DNA from 2 places in the Ferrovibrio sp. GW821-FHT12D07 genome. Region 2 is predicted to be linked to the other one. Evidence: riboswitches for the same ligand, from Rfam matches in the RefSeq annotation. Region 2 holds a riboswitch; the other holds the start of a gene.
What was found. Region 2 has a riboswitch for cobalamin ahead of AC1RRE_RS08085 (TonB-dependent receptor plug domain-containing protein). Riboswitches for the same ligand answer to the same signal wherever they lie in the genome.

Region 1: linked by a shared signal. The riboswitch ahead of cobW (cobalamin biosynthesis protein CobW) and the one ahead of AC1RRE_RS08085 (TonB-dependent receptor plug domain-containing protein) in region 2 are both predicted to bind cobalamin.

The regions. Positions count from the first base shown of each region.
Region 1 covers NZ_JBXAQN010000001.1:606,775-614,356, forward strand. The annotation lists gene AC1RRE_RS03155 (sirohydrochlorin chelatase) at 1-24, opposite strand, end outside; gene AC1RRE_RS03160 (RidA family protein) at 48-431, opposite strand; gene cobO (cob(I)yrinic acid a,c-diamide adenosyltransferase) at 431-1,045, opposite strand; gene cobN (cobaltochelatase subunit CobN) at 1,042-4,824, opposite strand; gene cobW (cobalamin biosynthesis protein CobW) at 4,843-5,910, opposite strand; cobalamin riboswitch at 6,026-6,266, opposite strand; gene AC1RRE_RS03180 (HupE/UreJ family protein) at 6,387-7,016, shown strand; gene AC1RRE_RS03185 (sulfite exporter TauE/SafE family protein) at 7,009-7,582, shown strand, end outside.
Region 2 covers NZ_JBXAQN010000001.1:1,613,265-1,620,846, reverse strand. The annotation lists gene AC1RRE_RS08085 (TonB-dependent receptor plug domain-containing protein) at 1-921, opposite strand, end outside; cobalamin riboswitch at 1,045-1,229, opposite strand; RNA gene rnpB (RNase P RNA component class A) at 1,261-1,645, opposite strand; gene AC1RRE_RS08075 (peptidoglycan recognition protein family protein) at 1,695-2,465, opposite strand; gene AC1RRE_RS08070 (DMT family transporter) at 2,462-3,382, opposite strand; gene AC1RRE_RS08065 (winged helix DNA-binding protein) at 3,527-4,120, shown strand; gene AC1RRE_RS08060 (hydantoinase B/oxoprolinase family protein) at 4,203-7,582, shown strand, end outside.

The DNA.
Region 1 (7,582 bases), 1.0 Mb from region 2:
GGCGGATTTCTCAAGCGAAAACATGGGGCGGTGGTGTCCTGAATCCGTCAGGCCATGGCGATGGCTTCGATCTCCAGCAGCCATTCCGGCAGGAGGGTCGAGGCCACGATGGCGCTGGAGGCGAATTTTCGGTCGCCGATCATGTCGTTGCGGACCTGACGGTTGGCCTGCAGGTATTTGTGGTCACTGAGGAAGATCGTGGTTTTGACGAGGTTGTCGAAGCTCATGCCGGCGTCCTGCAGGATGCCTTCGATGTTGCGCCAGCAGTTGCGGGCCTGGCTTTCGAAATCCTTCGGGATGGTGCCATCCTTGTCGGCAGGAATCTGGCCGCTGATGAACAGCATGCGCTGGCCGCCGGTGACCAGAACGCCATGGGCATAGTTGCCGACGGGCGGCGCGACGCTGGCGGGATTGATCAGGGTCTTTTCCATCAGAACTCGATTCCCTTTTGTGCCTTCACGCCGGCCTGGAACGGATGCTTGATCTCGGTCATTTCCGTCACCAGATCGGCAGCCTCGATCAACTCCGGCTTGGCGTTGCGGCCGGTCACCACGATGTGGAGTTTCGGGTCGCGGGCCTTCAGCGTCTCCACCACATCGGCCAGATCGAGATAATCATAGCGCAGCACGATGTTCAGTTCATCGAAGACCAGCATGTCATATTGCGGGTCCGCGATCATGCGTTTGGCCTCGGCCCAGGCTTCGGTGGCGGCGCGGATGTCGCGGGCGCGGTCCTGGGTATCCCAAGTGAAGCCTTCGCCCATCGCCTTGATGGTCACCTGGTCGGGGAACATCTCCAGCACCGGGCGTTCGCCGGTCTGCCACTTGCCCTTGACGAACTGCACGATGCCGATGCGGAAGCCGTTGCCGATGGCGCGCATCACCAGACCGAAGGCGGCGGTGGATTTGCCCTTGCCCTTGCCGGTATGGACCATGAGCAGGCCCTTCTCGATAGTCTTTTCGGCCAGCACGCGCGCCTTCACTTCCTGGCGCTTCTTTGCCTTTTCATTGGCGCGTGCGTTGAGGTCATCATCAGCGGTTGTCATGCAGCCCGCATCCTTTCCAGCAGATCGGCGGCGGAATTGGCCTGCGGCCGCCACAGGCCGCGCCGGATCGCCTCCGAAAAGCGCTCGGCAATCTCGCGCGCCGCCGCCGGATTGTTGATCTCGATGAAATGCCGCGTATCCGGATCGGCCAGATAGGCATCGTACAGCGCATCGAACTGGTGGTCGCGCACCAGCCCCGTGGTGGCGGCGAAGGCGAACAGGTAATCCACGGTGGCGGCGATCTCGAAGGCACCCTTGTAGCCATGGCGCTTCACGCCATCGATCCATTTCGGATTGGCGGCGCGGCCGCGCACCACGCGCGCGATCTCTTCCTCCAGCCGGCGGATGCGCGGTGCTTCGGGGCGCGAATGATCATTGTGATAGGCCGTGGGCGCCGCGCCGGAAACAAATTGAACAGCCGCCACCGCGCCGCCCTCGAACTGGTAATAGTCGTCGGAGTCCAGCAGGTCGTGTTCGCGGTTGTCCTGATTCTGCACCACGGTGTCGATGACGCCGAGCCGCCGGGTGAAGCCGTCCTTGGCCTCCACGCCTTCCGCATCGCCGCCATAGGCATAGGCGCCCCAGGCGATATAGGCCTTGGCCAGATCGGCGGCCTCGTTCCAGCCGCCCTGGTCGATCAGCGCCTGCAGCCCGGCACCATAAGCGCCCGGCTTGGCGCCGAAGATGCGATAGCCGGCGCGGCGTCTGGCGTCATCCTCGGTCAGACCGCGTGCCATCATGGCTTCCACTTCGTCGCGGAAGCGTGCCGCCAGCGGATTGAGCTCGGGCGGTTCATCCAGCATCTGCACGGCGCGGATGGCGGCATCGAACAGCGTCAGCTGTGCCGGGAAGGCATCGCGGAAAAAGCCGCTCACCTTCAGGGTCACGTCGATGCGCGGACGATCCAGCAGGTCGAGCGGCACAATCTCGAAGCCGGTGACGCGGCCCGATGCGGTTTCCCATGTCGGTCGTGCGCCAATCAGCGCTAGCGCCTGCGCGATATCGTCGCCGCCGGTGCGCATGTTGGCGGTGCCCCAGGCATTGAGCAGGATGGCGCGCGGCCATTCGCCATGATCCTGGCGATGGCGCTGCAGCAGCGCATCGGCCGACTGCCAGCCCAGCGTCCAGGCGGTCGGCGTCGGCAGGCTGCGCGCATCCAGCGAGAAGAAGTTGCGTCCCGTCGGCAGCACTTCGGGCCGGCCACGCGTCGGTGCGCCGCTCGGGCCCGGCGGCACGAAGCGGCCATCCAGGCCCAGCAGCAGGTTCTCGATCTCGGCGCGACCGCAGGCCAGCACGCTCGGCCGCAGGCGATAGTCGATTTCGTTCAGCACGGCCTGCGTCGCGGTCCAGGTCTCTTCCGGCATGCGGCGGTCGCCGACCAGCTGCTTGGCCAGCAGTTCCAGCCGCTCGATGGTGTCGCCGTTGCTGCGCCAGTAGCCGTCGGAGACAATCTCCTCCAGCACGGCGGGGCGTGCGCCGGTCCATTCGGATACGTAATCGGTGGTCAGCGGATCGAAATCGAGGCCGAGATCGGCACTCAAGGCGCGCAGCACGGAAGCCTGTCCATCTTTTCCGTTGCCGCGCGGCAGCCGCACCAGTGCCACCAGCAGGTCGACCAGCTGTTCGCCATGGGGCTTCACGCCATAGACATGCAGACCGTCGCGGATCTGCAGTTCTTTCAGGTCGCAGAGATGGTTGTCGAGCTTCAGCAGCGCCTGTTCGGTCGGTTCGCCCGGCTGGATGTCGCAATCGGCATCCAGACCCAGCCGGCGCGCCTCATCGATGATGCGCTCGGCCAGCAGCGGCAGGCGGCGGCGATCAAGGCCGGCAGCCTCGTAATATTCATCGATCAGTTGTTCCAGCGCGGACAAATCGCCGTAGATTTCGGCGCGCGTCAGCGGCGGCGTCAGATGCGACAGGATCACCGCCGATGTGCGGCGCTTCGCCTGCGTGCCTTCGCCCGGATCGTTGACGATGAAGGGATAGAGCTGCGGCACAGGCCCGAACACTACTTCGGGGAAGCAGGCATCGCTCAGGGCCAGCGCCTTGCCGGGCAGCCATTCCAGATTGCCATGCTTGCCGCAATGGATCACCGCATCGGCGCCGAAGCTTTCGCGCAGCCAGGCATAGGCGGCCAGATAATTGTGCGGCGGCACCAGGTCGGGATCGTGATAGCTGCGCGAGGGATCAATGTTGTAGCCGCGCGCCGGCTGGATCATCACCGCGACATTGCCCAGCGGCAGCACCGGCAGGGTGAAGCCGCTGCCATCAGGTCCGTCATGCAGCAGCGGATCGGCTTCGGCATCGCCCCAGCGCGTCTGCACGGCCTGCTGTACGGATGCCGGCAGGGTTTCGAAGAAGCGGCGATACAGCGCCAGCGGATAGGTGGCGCGAATCCGGCGGCCGGCCGCGCGGGCGAAATCGTTGGTGACGCCTTCCTGCAGCGCCTCGATCAGGCGGTTGCCGCTGACCGGCAGGGCGTTCAGCTCATAGCCGGCGTCCTTCATGGCGCGCAGGATTTCCACCACGCTCTGGGGCGTGTCCAGCCCGACGCCGTTGCCGATGCGGCCGTCGCGGTTCGGATAATTGGCCAGCACCAGCGCCACCTTGCGCTCGGCGGGCGCCAGCCGCGCCAGCCGCGACCAGGCGGAGGCCAGTTTTGCCACATAGAGGCAGCGTTCGGGCATCGGCTGCATGCGCACGATGCTGCATTCGGTGCGCGTATCGAAGGTGGCTTCTGCCTTGAAGGCGACGGCGCGGGTCATGATGCGGCCATCGATCTCGGGCAGCGCCACGGCGATGGCAAGATCGCGCGCATTCAGGCCGCGCGTGCCGGTCATCCAGTCCTCGCGCGGGCCCGAGGCGAACACCACCTGCAGCACCGGGCAGTCGCATTGCCCGAGCGGATCTTCGTTCTGCGGTCCGCCATTCGGGCTGGCGCCATTGGGATTGCCGATGGCGAAGCTGGTGGTGTTGAGGATGACGTCGGGCAGCGCCTGGTCCAGCATGGTGCCGACCAGATCGGCCGACAGCCTGTCCTTCAGGCTGGTGACATAGATGGGCAGCGGATGCAGGCCCTCGGCGCTCAAGGATTCGATCAGCGCATCGACGGCGGCGATGTCGCCGGCCTGCATCAGCGCGCGATAAAAGACGATGGCGCAGATCGGGTGCGGCGCACCGCGATGCGTCGCGGCCCAGGCATGGCGCAGCGTATCCAGGTCGGGATCGGGCAGGCCGGGCCAGTAGAGACCGGCGGCCGGCAGCGGTCGCGCCGGCGGCGGGTCTTCGGCGCGGCCGATGATCGATGCGGCGTAGCGCAGCGCGTTGCGCAGGTTCTCGATGCCGCCTTCACGGAAATAGCTGAAGAGTTCGGCGCGGGTTTCGTCGGTGACGGTGGAGAAGCCGTCGAGACCCGGATCAGCCTGGCGGTCGCCGGGCAGGAAGGCCAGCGCGATGCCTTTGGCGCGACAGATGTCGCTCAGGCGCTCGACGCCATAGGCCCAGTAGCTCTGGCCGCCCAGCAGCCGCACGATCACCAGCTTGGCCTGCGCGATCACGCTCTCGACATAGAGGTCGACGGCATAAGGATGGCCAAGCTGCAGCAGGTTGGCCAGGCGCAGGGTCGGGAAGTCATCGGTCAGCGCGGCGCAGGCGCTGCTCAGGGCCGCCAGTTCGGAATCGGCGGCGCTCAGCACCACGATCTCGCCCGGCGACTGCCGCAGGTCGACAGCGCCATCCGCTGTCGCCGTGCCGCCGGGTATGGCATTGAGCAGATGCAAGGGGCCGCCTTTATCCGGTCAAGCGGCGAGGAGCGCGGCGCGGATCGCCGCCTCGTCGAGGCCGGCGCGGCCGATCACCACCAGACGGGTGGTGCGCGCTTCCGTGCCGCTCCAGTCGCGGTCGTAGTAATGCGACAGACGCGCGCCCACGCCCTGCAGCACCAGCCGCATGGTCTTGCCGGCGACGGCGACAAAGCCCTTCACCCGCAGGATGTCGTGTTCGGCGATCACCGGCAGCAGGCGATCCAGCAGCGCATCGGGGCTGCCCTGTTCGGGCAGGGTGAGCGCGAAGCTGAAGAAATCCTCGTGATCGTGATCGTCTTCATTGTCGTGATGCGACTTGCGTGCGGCGATATCGTCCTCGGCCGCCGCATGCAGGCCCAGCAGGATATCGGCGGCGATCTCGCCCCTGGAAATCGCCAGCGTTTTCACGCCGCTGCGCAGATGCGCGCCGATCTCGGCCCGCACATTGTCCAGCGCGCCGTCGTCCAGCAGGTCGGTCTTGTTCAGCAGCACCAGATCGGCGCAGCCGAGCTGGTCCTCGAACAGTTCCTCCAGCGGATTGTCATGATCCAGATTGGGGTCGGCGGCACGCTGGGCGGCGAGGGCGTCTTCATCATCGGCAAAACGCCCTTCGGCCACGGCGGCTGCATCCACCACCGTCACCACGCCGTCCACGGTGGTGCGGTTTTTGATGCCGGGCCAGGCAAAGGCCTGAACGAGAGGTTTCGGCAAGGCGAGACCGGAGGTCTCGATCACGATATGCGTCGGCGGATTGGGCCGGTCGAGCAGCTTCTGCAGCGTGGGCAGGAAATCATCGGCAACCGTGCAGCACAGGCAGCCATTGGCCAGCTCGACGATATCGTCTTCCGTGCAGTCGGGCGCGCCACAGCTTTTTAGCAGGTCGCCGTCGATGCCGACTTCGCCGAACTCGTTGACGATCAGCGCGATGCGCCGGCCCTTGGCGTTGGTGATGAGGTGACGGATCAGCGTGGTCTTGCCGGCGCCGAGAAAACCGGTGACGACGGTTGCCGGAATCTTGGGGGCGGGAATTTTTGCCGTGCTGGTCTTCGCGTTCGTCTGCATGTTCTAGCGTCCTGATCCTGTGACGCCGACGCGGACAGGCTTTGGCCGATCCCGCCTTCGGAGGGGCGCAGAATGGCACAGGCCGGCTGCCGGCACACCCCGTCCGACATGTCCGCTTCGACTGAAGCCGATGGCAGGTCTCCGGGCTCGCGGGTTATCGCGGTCAACGCGCCTTCCCGGACCGTCATGCTGGTCCAGTGGCTTGTTGCGTGCCGCTCGCCGCCTACCGTAGCGGGGGCTGCCGCGGTTTTCGGAGTTGTACAGAAACCTGCACAGGAATCCGGCACCGCGTTCCCTTTTCATCGCCGCACTGCCCGTCAAAGGCGGCTTGGCGAACCATCGCGGCGGACCGTAAGCCCCGGGTATGCTCTTGTCAAACCAGGGTCCGGCTTGTCAAACGCGACCGGCTTGGGGCACAAAGGAGCGGGTGGTTCGCACGCGCATGATTGAGGGCGCGCATCATACAAGAGGTCGCCATGTCGTTCAGGTCCAAGCTCGGTCAGTCCATTCTGCCGGTCCTTTTTCTGGCGAGCATCGCCCTGCTTTGTGCAGTACCGGCTGCCCTGGCCCATCCGGGTCATCCCGGCGGTGAGCCTGCGGCGAGCGGTTTCGCGGCCGGCTTCGCGCATCCCTTTGGCGGTTTTGATCATCTGATGGCCATGCTGGCCGTCGGCCTCTGGGCTATCCAGCAGTCTGCGGCGCAGCCGCGTGCACTCTGGCTGCTGCCGGCCAGCTTCATCACCGCCATGGCCGCGGGTTTTGGCCTTGGCCTGACCGGTGTCGCTCTGCCCGGCGTCGAGGCCGGCATCGCGCTGTCGGTGCTGCTGCTCGGCCTGATCGTCGCCTTTGCCGCGCGTCCGCCGCTGCCTGCCGCCATGGCCGTCACCGCGCTGTTCGCGCTGTTCCATGGCCATGCCCATGGCACCGAAATCGCCGATCCGTCGCAGGCGCTGGTCTATGCCGGCGGCATGGTGCTGGCGACCGCGCTGCTGCATGGCTTCGGCCTGGTGGCCGCGCGTCTGGCCCAGCAGCTCAATCTGTCGGTGCTGACCCGCGCCGCCGGTGCCGCCGTGGCGCTGGCCGGCATCGTCATCCTGGTTGGCTGACACCCTTTTCAGTTTCCTGACCGAGCCGCGTTACTGGGCCGTCGCCGGCGCAGCAGCGCTGGCCGGTCTGGTGCGCGGCTTTTCCGGCTTCGGCGGCGCCATGATGTTCATGCCGATCGCCGGGCTGCACTACGAGCCCAAGCTCGCTGCCATCCTGCTCTACATCGCCGATGATCTCGCGGCCCTGCCCCTGTTGCCCGATGCGCTGCGCCGCTGCGTGTGGCGCGAGGTGCTGCCGCTGGGCCTGAGCGCCGTGGTCGCCGTGCCGTTCGGCGTGGCGCTGCTGGTGATCGCCGATGCGGATGTGATGCGCTGGACGATCTGTATCCTGATTCTTCTCGCGGTCGGCATGATGGCGGCCGGCTGGCGCTATCGCGGCCGCCTCAGCCTGCCCGCCACCCTGGGCACCGGCGCACTCGCCGGATTGAGCGGCGGCGCGGCGGCGCTGCCGGGTCCGCCGGTGGTGCTGCTTTGGCTCGGTGGCCAGAGCGAGGCGGCGACCGTGCGCGCCAATCTGGTGGTTTTCTTCGGTTTCACGGCGGTAGCCTCAGGCGTGGCCTATTGGT
Region 2 (7,582 bases):
GCCGAGGACATGCTCCCAGTGGCCATCCAGCAGCGTCAGCTTGCCCTGAGCGCGGCCAAACAGCTGATTGCCCCGGGTTCGCGTATTGGTGTCGACGGGGACAGAGGCAATAGTGCCATCCGTCTCGGTTTCAAATCCGGTATAGCGGCCGGCAAAATCGAAAGTCAGGTTCTCCAGTGCATCGAAGCCGAACTTGGTGAACATGGTCTGGTTCTCGTACCCGTCGGCCTCGTTGTTGCCCCGGCTCTTCAGAGACTTGGTTTCGCCGCTGGTGCGGTAATCCACACCGCTGAGCAGGAAGTTGTAACGCTCGCCGCCGCCGCGCACCGAGGCATTCGCCTGGTAGGTATTGAATGAACCACCTTCAAGCGCGGCATTGAAAACCGGCTTCCCTGCACCGCGCCTGGTGACGATGTTGATCAGGCCGCCGGCGGCATCCGAGCCATACAGCGCGCTTTGCGGGCCGCGCAGAACTTCGATGCGTTCCACATCGGCGGCCAGCATATGGGCAAAATCGAATTCCGAGCCGCCGGCCGTATCGTTGACCTCAATGCCGTCGACCAGCACCATCGTCTGATTGCCCTCCGAGCCACGGATGCGGACCTGGGTCAGGCTGCCGACGCCGCCGGTACGGTTGACCGCCAGGCCGGGCACCTCACGCAGCACATCGGAGATCAGCTGGGTCTGCCGCCGCTGCAGCTCCTCACCGGTGATGATGGTGACGGCACTGCCAACTTCCGAGATCGGCGTTTCGGTCCTGTTGGCTGCAACGGAGATCGCGGACAGCAGCGTCGGCGCGTCGCTGGTTTGCGCAACTGCACGCCCGGCGCCAACCATCAATACGGCGGCAGCGGTGAGCAGGAGAGGAAAATGATATCGAGACGGATTGCGGCCCTGATGGGCCAGATTGAACGCAGTCATACAAACCTCGGCGATACGCCATGTGGCACGTCACCGCGTTCGAGGTCTGCTCCTGTAGGTCCGCGCAAAACAAGGACGCACAGGTTGGCTAACCCACCGAGACACCCTGCCCGATGTGATCGCGTGTGACCACGGATGACGGCAGGTCTCCTGGCTCGCGGGTCATCGTCTTCTGTCACCTTCCCAGAGCTTTGCGGCTCCAGTGGTTATTGACAGCAGACTCTCCGCTTACAGTTGCAGGGGCAGCCACGGAATTGAACCGTGTTCCCAGTTAGGCCCTTACGGGCACCGTCGGGCAGGAACCTGCCCGGCCCGGCTTCGCTTGTCAATCGTATGAATGGCGCCAGACGGCCTGTAAGCCGGGTTCTGTCCCCCTGTCTTGCAACAGGATGGACGGCCATTCCTCTGGGGTGCCCGTTACCGGACACCTCGCGCGACCGACCCGGATGGCGGACCGAAAACCGCCCTGCAGACTTGCGCCTGCCGCCATCCCTATTTGGTCTTGCTCCCGGTGGGGTTTGCCATGCCGCTTCCGTTACCGGTCGCGCGGTGCGCTCTTACCGCACCCTTTCACCCTTACCATCAGTCTTGCGAGTGATGGCGGTCTACTCTCTGTGGCACTGTCCCTGGGGTCACCCCCGCCGGGCGTTACCCGGCACCGTGTTTCCGTGGAGCCCGGACTTTCCTCGACGTTTTGACACGCCGCGGCCGTCCAGCCGTCTGGCACCGGGCGCACAGGTAGGCCCAAGCCGGGCATCCGTCAAGGTAAAGAGTCAGGCCGTCTTCTGGCTGCTGACGCGGCGCACCGTCATCTGCTCGGAAATATGATGGATCAGGCTGGTGGTCTCGGCGTCGCTGACGCCATCCACCTGGTCCTGGCGCCAGTGGCGCTGGAAGGCCTTCACGGCCGCTTCGGTCAGTGGGTCGTACAGGCCGCTGCCCTCGATGGCATAGCCGATCTTGTCGAGCGCCACCTGCAGTTCCAGTACCGCGCCGCCGCGGTCGCCCGCGCGCATTGCCGGCGCACTGCCCGAGACCCGGAACTCCTTGCTCCACCACCGGCCGAAACCGGCGGCATGCAGCCGGCGCCAGGGGAACAGTTCGCCTGGATCTTCCTTGCGGCTGGGCGCGATATCGGAATGGGCGACATAGTTGCCCGGCATCACGTCATGCCGTGTGGCGATATCCTTGAGCAGCGCAATGAGGGCATCGATCTGAACAACAGGAAATTCACGGTAACCAAATTCGTGGCCGGGATTGACCAGCTCGATGCCGATCGAGCGCGCATTCACATCGCGCACACCACGCCAGAAAGACACGCCGGCATGCCAGGCGCGCTTGTCCTCGGGCACCAGGCGATAGATCGTGCCATCCTCGTCGATCATATAATGCGCGCTGACCTTCGCTTCCGCATCGGACAGACGCTCCAGCGCGGCCGCAGCGCTCTTCATGCCGGTATAATGCAGCACGATCATGTCGACCGGGCGCTTGCCGCTGCGCTCGTCGAAATTCGGAGAGGGATGATCGATGACCGGAAGCATCATTCGCCTGCAGCTTTGGCCGGAGCCTCGAGCGCGGCCTTTTCAGGGGTCACGCCACGACTTTCGGCAACCTTGCTTTCCCTTAGGGCGACAATCAAGACACCCACGAGGGTTACGATTGTGCCCACAATCACACGCGTACTGAGCTGTTCGTCCAGAAAATAGACGCCGGCAAAGACGCCGAAGATCGGCGCCAGGGTGAAGCCCGGATTGACGATGTTGATCGGATACCGGCGCAGCAGGTAATACGTGCCGCCATGACCGACCAGCGACACGGCGAGGCCGGCATACAGGATCGCGCTCCAGTGCCAGGCATTGGCCGCCAGCGTCTGCTCAATATGGTTATCTTCCAGAACCAGTGAGATCAGCAGCAGGCTGGGCGCGCTGATGATGCCGACCCAGGCTTGCATAGTGAAGGTGTCGACATCCCGGATGCGGCGCACCGTAATCTGGCCGAAGGAATAGACGATCACCGCAATCAGGATGAAGATGATGGCGGTCTGGTAGTTCATCACCTTGGGGTCGAAACTGATCACCAGCGTGCCGCTGAAGGCCAGCGCGATGCCCAGCGCCCGCTTCCAGCGAATGCGTTCACCCAGCAGCAGCATGGCCATCAGGGTCACGATCGGCACGCCGAGCTGGGTGACGACGGCAACCACCGCGACATCATCGGCTTTGGCGATCCCCAGGATGATCAGGGAGAAATGCAGGGTGCCCATGCAGAGTGCGGCGATCAGCACATTACGCATCTGGCCCGGCTGCCATTTCAGCCAGGGCAGCATCAGCAGCGCCACAAGGCTGAACCGCAAGGCCGTGAACAGCACCGGCGGAAAATGATTCACCGCGAGCTTGGTGACGACAAAATTGCCGCCCCAGATCGCGCATATAAGCAGCATCAGGGCCAGGTGCTGGGGCTTCATGGGGCGGGACCCTAGCAAAGTCGCCCTGTCACGGGCTACGCTTCTTTCTTATGGGGCCATGCAATGCCTGCATGGGCGGTATGCGGCTCTTTTTCGGATCGGGGGTCTGCCCGGTTTCGAGGCGATACGGACAGGCAATTGGCTATGGCAAAAGCAAAGACATCAACGCCCGGTAAAAAGCCCGCCGGCAAGGCCGTCGCCAAGACTGTTACCCCGCCGATCACGGGCCCGTCATCGCGCCGCGCCATCGTCTCCTCCGCCCATCTGGCCAGCGGTAAACTGGAAGGACTGAGCGAGTTCGAATTCGCCCTGATGATGACGGGCAATGCCTTCAGCCGCTGGATCGTGCGCTGCATGACTGCGGCGGGCCAGGGCGACCTGGCGGCGCTGGACGTGATGGTGCTGCATGGCGTCAATCATCGCGACCGGCCCAAGCGCCTGGCCGACCTCTGCCTGGTGCTGAATGTGGAAGACTCCCACACCATCAACTACGGGCTGAAAAAGATGGTGCGACTGGGCCTGATTGCGGGCACCCGGCGGGGCAAGGAAATCTTCTACAGCACGACCCCGAAAGGACAGGCGCTCTGCCTGGAATACCGCAAGATCCGCGAACAGCTCCTGGGCGAGGCTTTCGCCCTGATCGGCGGGCCGCGCGGCGACCTCTCCCGCATGGCGGACCTGATGCGGGCACTGTCGGGCATCTATGATCAGGCCGCCCGGTCTGCGGCCTCGCTGTAGGCCATCCGGACGACGTTGACAAATTATCAACGTTTTGTAACCGTGCCGTCTCCGCCTTAATCGACCTCCCGGGAGTTTCCAGATGTCCCCGTCCTCATCCGCAACTGCTACCCCCCAGGATGCTCAGTGGGAATTCTGGATTGACCGTGGTGGCACCTTCACCGACATCGTCGGCCGCAAGCCTGATGGCGAGATCGTCACCCATAAGCTGCTGTCAGAAAACCCGGAGCGCTACAAGGATGCCGCTGTACAGGGCATCCGTGACCTGCTGGGCCTGAAGGCCGGCGACACATTGCCCAGCGGCAAGATCGCCGCCGTGAAGATGGGTACGACGGTGGCCACCAACGCGCTGCTGGAGCGCAAGGGCGACCGCGTGCTGCTGCTGGTATCGGAAGGCTTTGCCGACCAGCTGCGCATCGGCTACCAGACCCGGCCCAAGCTGTTCGCCCTGCATATCCAGCTGCCCGAGATGCTGTACGAGCGCGTGGTGGAAATCCCCGAGCGCGTGCGCAATGACGGCAGCATCGAGACACCCCTCGATCTCAAGGCCGCCGAGGCCGCGCTGAAGGCCGCCTTCGCCGATGGCATCCGCTCGGTAGCCATCCTGTTCATGCATGGCTACCGCTATACCGAACACGAGGCCAAGGTCGCCGCATTGGCGAAAAAGCTCGGCTTCACGCAGGTCTCGGCCAGCCACCAGGTCTCGCCGCTGATCAAGTTCGTCAGCCGCGGCGACACGACTGTGGTCGATGCTTACGTTTCTCCCATCCTGCGCCGCTACGTCGATCAGGTCGGCAGCGAGCTGGATGCCGCCAACACGGCGCTGCGCCTGATGTTCATGCAGTCCAACGGCGGCCTGGCCGACGCCAATTTCTTCCAGGGCAAGGACAGCATCCTGTCCGGCCCGGCCGGCGGCGTCGTCGGCCTGGTCGAGACCTCGACCCGCGCAGGCTTCAAGAAGATGATCGGCTTCGACATGGGCGGTACGTCGACCGACGTCAGTCATTATGCCGGCGAATACGAGCGCGCGTTCGAGACCATGGTGGCCGGCGTGCGCATGCGTGCGCCGATGATGATGATCAACACGGTCGCGGCCGGCGGCGGCTCGATCCTGCATTTCGATGGCGCGCGCTATCGTGTTGGGCCTGACTCGGCTGGCGCCAATCCCGGCCCGGCCTGCTACCGCCGTGGCGGACCACTCGCTGTCACCGACTGCAACGTGGTGCTGGGCAAACTGCAGCCCGATTTCTTCCCTGCCGTTTTCGGCCCCGATGGCGACCAGCCGTTGGACGATGCCGTGGTGAAGACCAAGTTCGCCGCCCTGCAGGCGCAGGTGAAGGCCGAGAGCGGCGACACCCGCAGCATCGAAGAGATGGCCGAGGGCTTCCTCGCCATTGCCGTCGAGAACATGGCCAATGCGATCAAGAAAATCTCGGTGGCGCGCGGCTACGACGTGACCAAATACGTGCTGTCCAGTTTCGGCGGCGCCGGCGGCCAGCATGCCTGCCTGGTGGCCGATGCACTGGGCATGACCGAGGTGCTGCTGCATCCGCTGGCTGGCGTGCTGTCGGCTTATGGCATGGGCCTGGCCGACCAGCGCGTGCTAAAGGAGAAATCCGCCGAAGTGACGCTGCAGGAGTCCGCCCTGCCCGGCCTGTCGAAGGAACTGGATGCACTCAGCACCGACTCTCGCAATGAGATGCTGAAGCAGGGCGTGGCGCCTGAAAAGATCACGGTAATCCGCAAGCTCCATGTGCGCTATGGTGGTTCCGATTCCGCTTTGGAAGTCGAGTTCGGCACCCTAGCCGAGATCAAGACGGCGTTCGAGACGGCGCATCGCCAGCGCTTTGGCTTCATCAGCCCGGAAAAGGCGCTGATCGCCGGCAGCGTTGCCGTGGAAGTCGTCGGCCAGGGCGAACGCGCGCCGGATGCGGTGGAAAAGATCGTCAATCCGCGTGCCCAGGACGCCATCCCGACACTGGCAAAAAGAAAGGCCTATATGGCCGGCAGCTGGCGCGACACGCCAGTCTATGATCGCGCCGCCATGCGCCCAGGCGAGATGATCAAAGGCCCGGCCATCGTGATCGAGCCGACCAGCACCATCGTGCTGGAGCCGGGCTGGCAAGCGAAATTGACCGAGCGCCGCGACCTGGTGCTAAAGCGCGTTGATGCCCTGCCCGAGCGCAAGGCGATTGGTACGTCTGTCGATCCGGTGATGCTGGAAATCTTCAATAACCTGTTCATGTCGATCGCTGAGCAGATGGGCAGCGTGCTGGAGAAGACCGCCTATTCGGTCAACATCAAGGAGCGCCTCGATTTCTCCTGCGCCATCTTCGATCTCGACGGCGAACTGATCGCCAATGCACCGCATATGCCGGTGCATCTGGGCTCGATGTCGGAATCGATCAAGACCGTGATGCGCCGGCGCGCCGGCCAGATGAAGCCGGGTGATGTCTATGTGCTGAACGCGCCTTACGCGGGCGGCACGCATCTGCCCGACGTCACCGTCATAACGCCGGTCTTCGACAAGGCTGGCAAGGATGTATTGTTCTATCTGGGCAGCCGCGGGCATCACGCCGATATCGGCGGCACCACGCCCGGCTCGATGCCGCCTGACTCGCGCACCGTGGAAGACGAAGGCGTGCTGCTGGATAACGTACTGCTGATCGATGGCGGGAAGTTCCTGGAAGCCGAGATGGTCGAACTGCTGAAGGGCAGCAAGTATCCCTCCCGCAATCCGGCACAGAACATCGCCGACCTGAAGGCGCAGATCGCCTCCTGCGAGAAGGGTGCGCAGGAACTACGCAAGATGGTCGACCAGTTCGGCCTCGAGGTCGTGCGCGCCTATATGAACCACGTGCAGGACAATGCCGAAGAATCCGTGCGCCGCGTGATCAGCCGCCTCAAGGACGGCCAGTTCACCTATCCGATGGATGACGGCTACGAGATCAAGGTGAAGGTGACGGTCAACCACAAGGATCGCACCGCCAAGATCGACTTCACCGGTACATCCGGCGTGCATCCGACCAACTACAATGCGCCGACCGCGGTCTGCGTCGCCGCCGTGCTCTATGCCTTCCGCTGCCTGGTGGATTCCGACATTCCACTGAATGGCGGCTGCCTGAAGCCGCTGGAAATCATCATCCCGAAGAACTCGATGCTGGACCCGGTCTATCCGGCCGCCACCGTGGCCGGCAATGTTGAGACCAGCCAGTGCATCACCGATACCATCTTCGGCGCGCTGGGTGTCATGTCGGCCGCCCAGGGCACGATGAACAACTTCACCTTCGGCAACAACGAATACCAGTATTACGAGACGATCTGCGGCGGCAGCGGCGCAGGCGCGGATTTCGACGGCTGCGATGCCGTACACACCCATATGACCAATGCCCGCCTCACCGATCCCGAAGTGCTGGAATTCCGTTTCCCCGTGCTGCTGGAATCCTTCCGCATCCGGCGCGG